One region of the Clostridium sp. Marseille-Q7071 genome, then DNA from elsewhere that is predicted to be linked to it. Evidence: riboswitches for the same ligand, from Rfam matches in the RefSeq annotation. Region 1 holds a riboswitch; each other region holds the start of a gene.
What was found. A riboswitch is a leader RNA that binds a small molecule or an ion and turns the genes downstream of it on or off. The one in region 1 is predicted to bind thiamine pyrophosphate.
Positions count from the first base shown of each region.

Region 2: it holds a riboswitch for thiamine pyrophosphate, as region 1 does, so the genes downstream of both, thiW (energy coupling factor transporter S component ThiW) here and thiE (thiamine phosphate synthase) in region 1, are expected to answer to the same signal.
Region 3: it holds a riboswitch for thiamine pyrophosphate, as region 1 does, so the genes downstream of both, thiT (energy-coupled thiamine transporter ThiT) here and thiE (thiamine phosphate synthase) in region 1, are expected to answer to the same signal.

Region 1 is NZ_CBCOPR010000001.1:2,996,711-3,001,533, forward strand. Features, by position in the region: gene lipA (lipoyl synthase) at 1-553, shown strand, start outside; gene ACWPW7_RS14160 (hypothetical protein) at 731-988, shown strand; gene ACWPW7_RS14165 (N-acetylmuramoyl-L-alanine amidase) at 1,177-1,959, shown strand; TPP riboswitch at 2,055-2,155, shown strand; gene thiE (thiamine phosphate synthase) at 2,262-3,326, shown strand; gene thiC (phosphomethylpyrimidine synthase ThiC) at 3,295-4,608, shown strand; gene ACWPW7_RS14180 (PF20097 family protein) at 4,760-4,823, opposite strand, start outside.
Region 2 is NZ_CBCOPR010000001.1:2,488,027-2,492,849, reverse strand. Features, by position in the region: gene ACWPW7_RS11690 (NAD(P)-dependent malic enzyme) at 1-715, opposite strand, end outside; gene thiM (hydroxyethylthiazole kinase) at 954-1,808, opposite strand; gene thiW (energy coupling factor transporter S component ThiW) at 1,932-2,414, opposite strand; TPP riboswitch at 2,562-2,670, opposite strand; gene ACWPW7_RS11675 (hemerythrin domain-containing protein) at 2,772-3,176, opposite strand; gene ACWPW7_RS11670 (pyruvate kinase alpha/beta domain-containing protein) at 3,288-3,833, opposite strand; gene ACWPW7_RS11665 (metallophosphoesterase family protein) at 3,971-4,612, opposite strand.
Region 3 is NZ_CBCOPR010000001.1:380,498-385,320, reverse strand. Features, by position in the region: gene ACWPW7_RS01715 (hypothetical protein) at 1-129, shown strand, start outside; gene ACWPW7_RS01710 (hypothetical protein) at 477-1,055, shown strand; gene ACWPW7_RS01705 (hypothetical protein) at 1,160-1,972, shown strand; gene thiT (energy-coupled thiamine transporter ThiT) at 1,995-2,624, opposite strand; TPP riboswitch at 2,812-2,912, opposite strand; gene ACWPW7_RS01695 (S1 RNA-binding domain-containing protein) at 2,968-3,147, opposite strand; gene ACWPW7_RS01690 (GGDEF domain-containing protein) at 3,375-4,478, shown strand; gene ACWPW7_RS01685 (cold-shock protein) at 4,705-4,823, opposite strand, start outside.

The sequences.
Region 1 (4,823 bases):
AAGGGATGATTTACTTGATGGCGGGGCTAATCATTTTACAAAAACTGTAAAAGAAATAAAAAAGCTAGATAGAAAAGTTACAACAGAGGTGTTAATACCTGATTTTAAAGGCGACATTGAGGCATTGAAAACAGTAGTGAATTCTAATCCTGAAATAATTAATCATAATATTGAAACTGTAAAAAATTTATATAATAAAGTTCGTCCTATGGCAATTTATAAAAGATCTCTAGAGCTTTTACAAAACGTAAAAATGCTAAATCCAAATATTTTAACCAAATCTGGATTTATGGTAGGATTAGGTGAAAGTGAAGAAGAGGTTATAGAGTTAATGAAGGATTTAAAGAAAGTAGATTGCGATATATTAACTATAGGACAGTATTTAATGCCATCAAAAGAACATATAGATGTTGTAGAATATATTCATCCTAATACTTTTAAAGAATATGAAACTATCGGTAAAGATTTAGGCTTCAAATTTGTGGCTAGTGGACCATTAGTAAGAAGTTCCTACTATGCAGCGGAAGTTTTTGAAAGCCTACTTAAAGCTTAAAACATAAAATTATATTGTATTTAAATTAAAAACCCAATGCTCCTTTATAGCACTGGGTTTTCAATTTGATTAATAATTACTAACTATTTTTTAGTTATAATATAATCCATATATTAATAAATAAGATATTTCTACAATAATAGGTATATAGTAAAATTTAAGAGGTGACATATATACATGCTTATTTTTATACTTATATTAATAAATATACCAATTTATAAAGCTATATTTAAGTTAATATTTAATGATACTGATGATTTAAATGAAAGTATTAGGTATTCCTTTACACCAGATTTCTTTTCACTTTTACGAGGAGAATATTTTGAAGATAGAATGTCAGAATTTAAGCTTAGTTGTTTTATAGTTTCTTGCATACTTGTAGTTACAGTAGAACGTTTTTTTCTTAATAAAATAATACATTGGTTTATGCGATAATTTACATTCTTTATTTATCATAACTATTGATTTATTAGTGAAAAATCTATAATAGAAGAGCTATTATAGAAACTTATGAATTTGATTAATACAAAATACAGTTGCCATCATATTTCTTAAAAATAAAATCATACTTCATATATTGATAATCCTTTTATATGCATATATATAATTGAGGTGATAATATTATGGCACTGATAAATAAAGGTGATACACTAACGATATCTGCAGGACATTGCACTAAAACAGATCTTGGGGCTGTAGGATATAAGATTGAAGCTGAATTAAATAAATCAATAACTAAGGAATTTGTTAAACTATGTAATAAATACAACTTAACAATATATGATGTAACACCATATGATGAAGATTTATCTGTAAATGATAGGCTAGTACTAGAAGTAAATAGAGCTAATAATTATAAACCGAAACTTCATATATGCATGCATCATAACTCCTCTGATGGAAATGGTTATGGCACAGAAGTATATGTATTTTCAAATTCTGGACTAGCTTCAAGTTGTGCTAAGGCAGTAGTAGATGCCATATCCAATTTAGGACTTAGAAATAGAGGAGTAAAAGAAAATAAAAGCTTATACGTTCCTAGAGAAACTAATATGGCTTGCATATTACCAGAAGTCGCATTCGTAGATAATAAAAATGATATGAATTTATGGCAGAAACTTGGACCATATACCGTAGCTAAAAGCATATTTAAAGCGTTAACTGGTATTGATGATAATAAAGAAACCATTCCAACTACTGATGACTATTCTATTAAAGATAAAATAGCACAAATCACTGCTGATATTTTAAATGTAAGAAGTGGACCTGGTATAAATTATTCAGTAATTGGACAATTAAAAAAGAATGATAAAGTTAAGTTATACAAAAAATCTAATGGTTGGTATTCTATATATTATGGTAACAGCGGAGGATATATAAATATTAGTTATATAAAGATTTTATAAGTCTAATATATAATCGAATTCATAATTTGATTATTTTTAGATATATGTTGCAAAAATATTAAATATTGTTATAATGAAATTAAAGAATTAAATAACCTTATTGCTAGGGGTGCCTTATGGCTGAGAGGGCAGATTTTGCCTAACCCTTGAACCTGATGTGGTTAATACCACCGTAGGGAAGCAGAATAAATGCACTTTTATATGTATTTTTAAGCTTGCCTTTGGCAAGCTTTTTTAATTTAGATAAAAGTACATTAAAAATAATAACCTTTCAACATTTTGTTTTAGGAGGTGGCAGTATTTTGTCTATATATAGAATTATTGATGCAAATATAAATAGGGCATCTGAAGGTATTAGGGTATTAGAGGACCTATGCAGATTCTACTATAATGATGAAATAAAAACTAAAGAGCTTAGAGAGTTAAGGCATAATGTAAGAAAAACTTTTGATAGTGATGAACTTATAACCTATAGAGATTCAATAAATGATATTGGTGCTGCTATATCTTTGAGAACCACTGTAGATAAAAAAGAAACTATTGAAGCATTAATAAAATCTAATTTTAAAAGAATACAAGAAGGGCTAAGAACTATTGAGGAACTATTAAAAATATTAGGATACTATGAATATGGTAAAAAATATGAGACTTTAAGGTTTAAATCCTATTATCTTGAAAAGACTTATCCAAATAGAAAGTTTTATTTTAAAGACAGTATTTATGCCATTTTAGGAGAGGATTTTTCTAATGGAAGAGATAATATTCAATTAACTAAAGAACTGATTGAAAATGGTATTAAAATAATTCAATATAGAGAGAAAAATAGAGACAAAGTTTACAAATTAAATCAATGTAAAATTATTAGAGAATTAACTAAAAAAAATAATGTAACCTTTATTGTAAATGATGATATTGATATTGCATTAGCAGTAAAAGCTGATGGTATACATCTAGGGCAAGAAGATATGGATTCACTAGAAGCAAGAAAAATAGCACCTAATATGATAATTGGACTTTCTACCCATAATAAGAATCAAGCTCTTTTAGCTTTAGAAAAGAAGGTTGATTACATAGGTGTAGGACCAATATTTAATACTACAACTAAAAAAGATGTAGAATATTCAGAAGGGTTAGAATATTTAAAATGGGTGTCAAAAAATATAAAATTACCCTCTGTAACAATAGGTGGCATAAAAGAAGAAAATTTAATGGATGTAATAAGCCATGGAGGCAAATGTTTTGCTATGATTTCTGAACTTATTAGTACAGAAAATATAAAAGCTAAAGTTAATAATATTAGAAAAATAATAAATGGGATAAATGAGGAGGATAACTATGAATTACACAACTCAAATGGATGCTGCTAAAAAGCACATTATAACAAAGGAAATGAAGATTGTTGCAGAAAAGGAAAACATAGATATAGAACAGTTAAGAATTTTAGTTGCAGAGGGTAAAATAGCAATACCTGCAAATAAGAATCATAAGAGCTTGTCACCAGAAGGTGTTGGACAAGGTCTTAGAACGAAAATTAATGTAAATCTAGGTATATCAAAGGATTGTGCTAATATTGAAGCAGAACTTGAAAAAGTCAAAATAGCATTAGAAATGAAAGCAGAAGCTATAATGGATTTAAGTAATTATGGCAAAACTTATGATTTTAGAAAAAAACTAATAGATATGTCACCTGCAATGATTGGTACTGTTCCAATGTACGATGTAGTGGGATTTTATGATAAAGAACTCAAAGATATAACTGTAGATGAGTTTTTCGATGTAGTTGAAAAACATGCTATGGATGGAGTAGATTTTGTTACTATCCATGCGGGATTAAATAGAGAGACTATAAATACTTTTAAACGAAATAAAAGACTTACTAATATAGTTTCAAGAGGTGGATCATTACTATTTGCCTGGATGGAATTAAATAACAAGGAAAATCCATTTTATGAGCATTTTGATAGATTACTAGACATTTGCGAAAAATATGATTTAACATTAAGTTTAGGCGACGCTTGCAGACCAGGCTCTATAAATGATGCTACTGATGCCTGTCAAATAAAAGAACTTATGATATTAGGAGAACTTACTTTAAGAGCATGGGAGAGAAATGTACAAGTTATAATTGAAGGGCCAGGTCATATGGCTATTAATGAAATAGAAGCTAATATGTTACTTGAGAAGAAACTTTGCCATGGAGCACCTTTCTATGTATTAGGACCATTAGTTACGGATATAGCACCAGGTTATGATCATATTACAAGTGCTATTGGTGGTGCTATTGCAGCTACTTATGGAGCCGACTTTTTATGTTATGTAACTCCATCAGAGCATTTAAGACTTCCAAACTTAGAAGATATGAAAGAGGGGATAATTGCTTCTAAAATAGCCGCTCATGCTGCTGATATAGCTAAAAATGTAAAAGGTGCAAAAGATATAGATTATAAAATGAGCAAAGCAAGACAGGCGTTGGATTGGGAAGAAATGTTCAATCTAGCTATTGATGAAGAAAAACCTAGAAGATATAGGCGTGAATCCATGCCTGAACATGAAGATAGTTGCACTATGTGCGGTAAAATGTGCTCAATAAGAAACATGAATAAAATTCTTCAAGGAAAAAATATAAATATTTTAAGAGAAGATGATTAAAAAGATCATTGTAAAAGTTAATCTTGTAAAATCTAATAAAATATAAAATTAGAAGGTATATAATTTAGAAAAATAAATTTGAATTATATACCTTTTTTAATTTCACGTAATCTTATAGATAATTTAAATCTTATTATAAAGAAAAGGTTAATTATCTTATTAAAGAGTGTGTTGTATCTATAATTATTTTTTTACATTTATCGCAGTAGTATGCA
Region 2 (4,823 bases), 510 kb from region 1:
ATATTTTAGCCATCTCTTCTTTATATTTATTCATTTTTACCGTGCGGCCTTCGTATATAGCTCCTTGAGTATCGCAAAGTATTACATCTTTTACATTTAATCTTATAAGTAATTTTGCTATGGCTATTCCTGCTGCACCTGCACCATTAATAACTACTTTTATATCTTCCATTTTCTTATTAGCTAATTTTACTGCATTAAATAAACAAGCTAATGAAACTACTGCCGTACCATGTTGATCATCATGGAATATTGGAATATTGCATATTTTTTTAAGCTCTTCTTCTATTTCAAAGCATTCTGGAGCTTTTATGTCTTCTAGGTTAACTCCTCCAAATGAGCTTTCCATTAATTTAACAGTTTCTATTATCTTTTTGCTATCCTTTGTGTCAAGACATATAGGAAAAGCATCTACTCCTGCAAAAGCTTTGAATAATACTGATTTTCCTTCCATAACTGGTAGTCCTGCTGCTGCCCCTATATCTCCAAGACCTAATACCGCAGTACCATTAGTTACTACAGCTACCCAATTTCCTTTTGATGTATAATCATAAACCTTATCATAATCTTTGTTTATTTCCATACAAGGCTCTGCTACTCCTGGTGTATACGCTAGTGTCATATCTTCTTTATTATTTACCGGTACCTTACAGTGAAGTGCAATTTTGCCTTGAAAATCTTTATGAAACTTTAATGCTGTCTCTTTTAAGTTCATAGTAAATCCTCCATTATAAAAATAATTTCTAATTTTACTAGTTTACACTACTGTATAAACTAAATTATATCTATCTTTATAATATATATTATTGAATGCAAATACAACTTATAAGACAGAATTATATGTTAAATTTAATTCTAATTTCTTTTTTATAATATTTATCTAATTATTATAATTAGATGTTCAAAATCAAAAGTCTATAAATTAAAGTATCTTTTTTAATAAAATATGTTAATTACACTTTATAAACTCTTTGATTTGTATATAATTTCTCCTCTGAAAAATTATATACTTGGTCTAAAAATTTTACTTTAAAAGTTCCACTACCTTCAATTCCTTCTTTTACCTCTCTTTCAGCTAATTCACCACAAACTCCTAGTAATGTTACTGCTATTAGGGTTGATATTAAATGCTCTTTAGTTACAGAAACTAATGTTGCAATTACAGCTCCCATCATACATCCCATGGCAGTAACTTTACTCATAATGCTATGTCCATTTTCTACTATATAACATATATCTTTATAGCATATAATATCTATCTTTCCAGTTATGCATATTACTGAATTTAATTTATAGCTTAAAGCTTCAGCCAAAGCTTTTCCTTCTTTTATATAATCAATGCCCTCTTCATTTTCCTCACTATCTACCCCTTTAGAATTGGTTTTAAGTCCACATAAGGTTTTGATTTCTGAAAGATTTCCTTTAATTACAGAAAAGTTGATTTCCTTTAATAGTTTTTCAATAGAACTCTTTCTAAAATTAGATGCAGCTACCCCTACAGGATCTAATACTACAGGTATATTTAAACTATTAGCCTTTTTCCCTGCCAATATCATAGATTTTAGTGTATCTTTTGTTAACATACCTATATTTATAAGAAGTGCTGAAGATTGAGATACTATTTCTTCTACTTCTTCTGCATCTTCACTCATTATTGGAGAAGCTCCTAAGGCTAAAGTTATATTTGCGCAATCATTGCAACTTACATAGTTAGTTATCTGATGTATTAATGGCTTTTTATCTTTTATAAGCCCTAAAATAGTACCTCCCTTTTCAAGTACATCTTCTATATGTTTATACTCGCTCAAGCTTTATTCCCCCTTATTCTAAACAATTATTTGAAATTAACAATTATAAATCTTTAATTATTAATTGATATCCTTAAACTCTAAACTTACCCTACAATTATAGATACTTAACCTTATATAAAATTAAATAGTTTTCATAACTTTAGTTTTTTCAAATACCATAACTAAAAGATAAGCAATTACACTTCCTACTACTGTACTTACACCAAAAGGTATTATAAAGGCAAAGGCGCCTACTGATTTCCCCATAATTAATTTAGCTATAGGAAAGGACATCAATGATCCTAGTATCCCTGTTCCTATTACTTCTCCTATTACTGCCATGAAATTTTTCTTTGTTTTCTTATAAAAATAACCTGCTAAAGCTGCCCCTACCATACTGCCTGAAAAAGCAAGTAAGGTCCCTGTGCCCAAAATATTCCTAAGTAATGATATACAAAAGGCTATAGCTACTCCATTTACAGGTCCTAGCGCTATTGCAGATACAACATTTATAGCATGTTGTACAGGAAAACACTTTGCAACGCCCATAGGAATATAAATAGATGACCCTAATACGCCTATAGCAATAAACATAGCAGATAATACTATTTTTTTAGTTTTCATAAAGATTCCCCCTTTTAAATTTATTGTGCATAGCTAATGATGTAATTTAAGATAATTCTCAAATTTACTGAATATTTTAAAATAAAAAAGCACAAATCCAGTTTTGGATTTGTGCTTATGTTTACAGCATAAATATAGGATAAATTTAAGTATCCCAAACACACTTCCTACGCTGGTATTATCCAGTTCAGGTTAAGGGTCTAAAAGTACACACTTTTACTCTCAGCCAGTTTTACTAGCTCCCCTGTGTAAATATTTTCTTTATAGTTTAATATTAACATCTTGTTTCTGTATATTCAACTTATTTATTTAGTTTATAAAATCTAGCTTTTATAAATTAAATCTGTATTATACATCTTAGAGTAATTTATATAACTCTCTATCTTCACTTTCCATTCTTTTTTCTATTTTATCAAAAACCTCTTTTGTATTAATAATAAATTTATCTTTATTATTAATTATCTTACTCCTAGTATTGAACTGATTTTTATAATTATTAAATACGTTAAGTATATCTCCCATCTCATCAATATAACACTTAGCTATATTTTTAATTTTTTCATTTTCATTTTTTAATAAGTTTGGATATAGAAATTTATCTTCACTCTCTAAGTGAATTCTTAGCTTTCCTGATAATAAATTTATATTTTTTGCAATTTCACTGCATTCCACTTCTAAATCTTTATTTATAAGCTCCTTTATATTATAAATCATCTCTAAGATTTCAATATGTTGTCTAGTTAAATTATTAATATTAGCCATAAAAGTACCCCCAAAGTAAAATTCTTATTTTAACATAATTCTATTACTTTTAGGCAAATATTTCTGTAACATTTATTACACTTTGTAAATGTTATTAAATAAAGGAATTTATTAAAAATTATATGGCTTACAAATTATTTCTTTAATTTTTGTATCTAGTATAGCTGAACCATGTGCTGGAGTTAATATTATTGCCGTATCTGCACCTTTTCCTGAGCCACCTATAGAAATTATATCCTCTCCATATAGTATAGTACCTCCATCTAGTGCCATTATAGCTACTTCTACTGCCACTTTGACACCTTGTCCAAACATACGTAAACTATAAGCCATAACCTCTACAGGAGAAATTCCTCCAAATTTTGTTGAAAGAGCTCTTTCAGCACCAGATAATACGTGAGTACTTGTATATACCTTAAATCCACAGCTCTTTAATTCTTCCATTCTTTCCTCACTTATTTCTTGAATACCAGCTTCTCTAAAACCATTAACATGAGTAACAACTACTACATTTAATCCACTATCTTTTAAAAGTAAAGCAGTGTCTCCTGCATTGGAAGCTACAACTATATTTTTAATTCCTCTTTCCTTTGCAGTTTTAACTGCAAGCTCAATTGTTTTTATAGTATTCTCTCTTCCTGCTTTTTCAAAATACATAATCATTCTCCTTCTATTATTAAATATTTTAAATTCCTGTTATAAATAAGTTCCATAGTTTCTTCTAAAATCCTTTTATTCATTCACTGAAGCTATTTAAATACACTAAAATAAAAAATAAAATTCTTTAAATAATATTAAGTATTAATCTTTATAATTTTTAATATTTCTCCCTTTTCGTTTAATTTAACGCCGGTTAAAACTCCATCTTTATACCCCGCTCCTGTATCAATATTCAAAGAATTCTCTTCCTCATTATAAATAGGTTCGCTATTTTCGCAGGGAGTATGTCCAATTATTTGTAGCTTGTTTATATTTTTTACTTTCCCTCTGTTCCATAGAACCCCATGTGAGTCTGTTTCCTCAAAACAATTTAAAGCAATTTCAGATAATCCTGCATGACTTATAAATATATTCTCATTTTCCCAATATAAAGGTAAAGTTAAAAACCAATTTACATCTTCAATTGGATTTTTATTCTCACTTTTATATTGCTCTAAAGTTTCATATCCGCACTGCCTTAGCCAATTTTCATTAGGTTCATTTAAGAAATGATATATAATTTCAAATTCATGATTCCCTTTTAAAAATACCACATTACTAGGAAACTGTTTTTTTAATTCTCTACAATATTCCACAGTTCTAGGTGAAAAACTTCCCCTATCAATTAAATCTCCAACTTGAATAAGTAACTCATCCTTACTATTCCAATATTCTTCAATAAGTTTTTTAAGCTCTAAATAACATCCATGAACATCTCCTATAACAAATAAATTCATATTTCCTCCACATTAAATTAAAATCTTAATAATTTTAATTGTCTTTTTAAACATATGTTTATTTTATCATTTTTAATTGTAAACATGATATATTATCTTATATATAAAATTAAAGATACTCCTTATCTGTCTAAGAAATATCTTTAATTTACATAATAAAAATCCACTATTCTTAATTTTAAGGGTTTATACTATTTTTATAGAAAATTTA
Region 3 (4,823 bases), 2.6 Mb from region 1:
GATCAACCGTATGGAGGAAAGACAGGATTTGTAGCATGGATGCCACATAAGCATGATACAGAAATGGGATATTGGTTAATGTTCTATGATTTTAAAAATTCTACAGTAGTAGTACCAGTTAAAAGATAATATAAAAAAATAAAATGAGGGGAAAAATTCCCTTCATTTTTTATTATCGTTTAGTATCAACAAATTTCTAATATTGAGTAAATTAGTAAATACATTTATTTTACATATAAAAAATAATTTGTTAAGATTTTAAAACATATTGAATTGTAATATTTTATGTATATTACAATTCAGCACGTAGAGGGTAGCTTTTTATATGATACAAAATATTCTTCTAATTTTTAATTAAGTATTTATTTTATAGGCCTTAAGATATAGCTAAAATTTAATAAAGTTACAATCTTTTCTAATAATTTAATATTAGCACTCATATATTATATTAATAATAATTTATGGAGGAAAATTTGATGAAGGTATTAACGATAAATAAGAGAAAAACTGGTTTAGCCATTATAATGGTTGGTCTTATGGTTTTAATAATTGGTCTTGGAAATTACTTTGAAGAAAAGCTAAAAATTGCTACATTGACTCAAAATAATATAGGATCCTTCAAGACATATAAAATAGAAGAAAAGATTACTTATGGATTACCTGAATCTTGGATTAATAGTGAGACTAAAGTAAACAATGAAAAAGTTAAATATCATAGTGATTTTATTTCTGATGACAATATAATTAAAGGGCATGTAGAACTTTGGGACGAAAATGAGGACATACAGTCTATAATTAAGGAAAATAAAAAACATATAAAGGATATAGGTATTGAAGATTATAAACTAGTTAAGTTAAACATAGGGAAAGACGAAGTTTATTCAATGCAATATAATATTTCTCTTTCTAAAGAAGATTTTTATAGAACATATGATTATTTTTTAAATTTGAATGGAAATAAAATAAAATCAAGTTTCTATATAAAAGATAAAAGTCACAAAGAAAATATTCCTATAATATTTGAAAATATAATGAAGACTTTTAAAGCCAATTAATATTTGATTTAATATCATATAAGTACTATAATTAAAAATATAAAAAATAAAAGAGAAGTATCATAAGCTTCTCTTTTATTAATTTTATAGTGTGGAGGAAGAGTGTGTATAAGTTAAAGAAGTATGCAACGGTATTATTAATATTTCTAGTAAATGTATTTATATTTACTGGTTGTAGTATGCTAAAGAGCAATAACAATGCTTTTGAATTTATGAAAGAAAAAAGAGCAACTAAAATCACTATTCAAAGTACAAGAGATAAAAGTTATAAATTTACTGTTACTGATGTTGGAGTAGCACAGGAAATATATAAAATCTTATCAAGTGCTAAAGAAGTTGATACAAAAAGTCCACTAGAAGCAGATTATATTTTTGAAATTTATGAAGGACCTGATAAGGTTCATAAATTCAACTATATTGCTGGATTAGACAAGAATGATGGTGCAAATTTTTATAATGATGATAAAAACTATATAGTATCAAAAAGACTTGATAATGACATAATTAAAAATTTCTGGAATATAAGAAAACCTATAGATTTTCAAAATGTTTATTATGATACAATATACGAAGCAGTCGACATGTATAAAAAGAGTAAAGAAGACAATCCTAAAATAGGAATTAATATGAGTTCAGATTTAGAAATGTCAAAATTTATTTTATCTACTGATTTATTGAACTTTGAGCAAAGGTTTAATAAGATGTCTGATGTAACTTTAGTGAAGGATGCAAAGGTAGAAGGTTTTGATATAGTAATGAATATAAATACTGAAGGATATACTTCTACAAAATATAAAGCGATAATTACTTTTAAGGGACATGCTGGTGAGTATGAAACTAACTATTATGTAGTTAATAAATATGAAAAAGGCGAATGGAAAATAGGAATATACGAAAAAAAACCAGATGATTTTTAAATTTAAAAGCCTAGGGAGTTCCCTAGGCTCTTTTAAATTCTCTTTGTAATCTTTCAAGAGGAAGAACTGCTAATATTAATACGCAGATTAACCCATCAAAGAATACGTATGAAATATTATATAAGAATGAATATACTAAAGGAGACATACCTTCTGGTGCATAGGCTGACCAAAATATAAAGCCAGAAATAAAGTGAAATACAAATCTTAGCGAGGTACCAAAAACTGTCCCTAATAATTTATTATTCTTAATTAAGCTTGAAAGACCTATTGCCATAAATGGTAGCACATAGTCAAATAGTATTTGTATAGGATGGAGTATCTGAGCTGGACCAATTATAAAATCTAATACTCCTCTTAAAAATCCAGTTAAAACTCCAACTACAGGGCCATAAATATAGGAAATAATTATAATTGGAACCATGCTTCCCAAAGTAACACTTCCACCATAAGGTGCATTAAAAGGCTTTATAAAGCTAAGTGCTAGGGATACACCTAAAGCTACACCAATTTGAGTTATCATGGATGTAGAAAATTTAATTTTTTTAATTTTTGTAAAAGCAATAATTATTATTAGAGCTCCTATTAATGTAAAAATTGTAGTACTACTACTTAAAACTTTTGATAAGTTTTCTTGTAATGCATTTAACATAGTTGAACCCCCCTTTTATTTTAGACATCTAAAATAATAAATCAAAGATGCTTTAAATATATGTTAAAAATAAAATTACTTTTAAAAGTGTATATTAAAGAAATATAAATCTAATAATTGTATATTATAAAGTGCTAAATATATAAAAAACCTTATGCCAATATAGGCATAAGGTATATTAATTTCTATTTTAATATAGACGCTTTCCTACGCTGGCATTATCCAGTTCAGGTACAAGGGTTAATGAATTGTTCATCTCTCAGCCATAAGGCACCCCTAGCAATTTATTAGATTTTTATTACAATTTCATTATATTATGTAACTAAAGAAAACACAATAAAAATTATAAGAAATCTATTATTTTATTATATAGCATAGTTGAAGAATTAGAAAAAGATACATCTACTTTGTCACCAACTTTTATATGATTAGGGAGTTTGCTTACAGATACATTTATAGTTATACCCTCTGTAAGTTCTACAAATGCATCTGTATTGTTCATATCTATTACTTTGCCAAACATTAAATCACCCTTTCAACTGTATTATAAATTTTGTATTAGACTAATAAATAGATTTAATTTAAAGATATACAAAACAATTTTCAAAAATCTTGCATAAATATAAAACTTAAATTATTTTTCTACAAAACAAATACTCATATATATTATTTTTATCTTTTTTATAGCAAATATTCACAATTATTCTGTATAATTAAGAATAAACATATATGTTAAAAAGTGGGGTTAATATGTTGACAAATAATTTACTAGTAACATTGACTGGGGTATTAACACTAATATGTGTTATAGAGGGTTGCATAATATATAGCTATAAAAAAAGCTTAATAGAAAGAGAAAAAAGAAAAGAAGTTCTATATGCTGTTAGTGAAAAGATAATTTCCCTTAAAAATGAAAAAGAGGTCTATGATCTAATATTAAATACAGCTATAAAATTGGTACCGAAGGCGTCTAAAGGTAGCTTACTTAAAATAACAGAAGATGGAAGTGAATTTAGGTTTATATCTCTTCATGGATATTCTGATGATTTAAAAAAAATAATATTAAAAAAAGAGGAAATATATCTTCATAAAATAAATAATTTTAAGGATATTGCAATAATAGAAAATCCTAGAAATTTTAATGAAGTTTATATGGATCCTTCAAAAAAGTATATACTTATTTCAACAGAATCTTTAAATATACACAATACTTTAAGTGCACCTATATATTTAGATGGAGTTTTAACTGCAATATTAAATTTAGATAGTACTGTTATAGAAGAGGCTTTTTCAAGTGAAGATATACGAACAGTAAAATATATACTGAATGAATTTAGATTGGCAGTTAGAAGTCATTTGATTCAAGGCAAATTAAGGGAAAAAGCAACTTATGATAGTCTGACTTGCCTTTATAGCAGAGGTTATTTAGAACAGATAATAGAATATTATCTTAACGAATTTTATAATAAAAACTATACAAGTTCTATAGTTTTTATAGATATTAATAATTTTAAATATGTCAATGATAACTATGGACATACTATAGGTGATGAGTTATTGATAAGATTTTCTCAAGCATTAAGATCTCATATCAATAGCAATAATTTATATGGTAGACTAGGCGGAGATGAATTTTTAATATTATTAGATAAGTGTAGAGAAGATGAGGCAATTGAAATTATGGAAAATTTGAGAGAGATATGTAAAAATCATAGAGAACAAGACTATACTTTAGATTTTAGTTACGGAATTTTTGAAATAGCTGGAGGAGAAAAATATGATTTTAAGACTATAATCTGTGGTGCAGATAAGAAGATGTATAAGTATAAAAAATTTAATAAAGAAATAGTTTAGGCATATGAAAAAGCAACTAGCCAAAGGTAGGCATATATTTTGCATCACACAGGCTCAGAGGCTTCAAGCTATCATTAAGTTCTAACGGCTCAGTATGATGAAAAGTAGACTAGTATACTGACTAGTTAAATTTTGAATATTACTTAAGCTATAAACACCCTTCATAATAATGTGAAGGGTGTAGCTGTTTATAAAGAAATAAAAATATTTAATTATATAAGCTAAATTATAACTTAACAACATTAGCTGCTTGGGGTCCTCTAGAACCTTCTACAACTTCAAATTGTACTTTGTCACCTTCTTCTAAAGTTTTGTATCCTTCTCCTTGAATTGAAGAGAAATGAA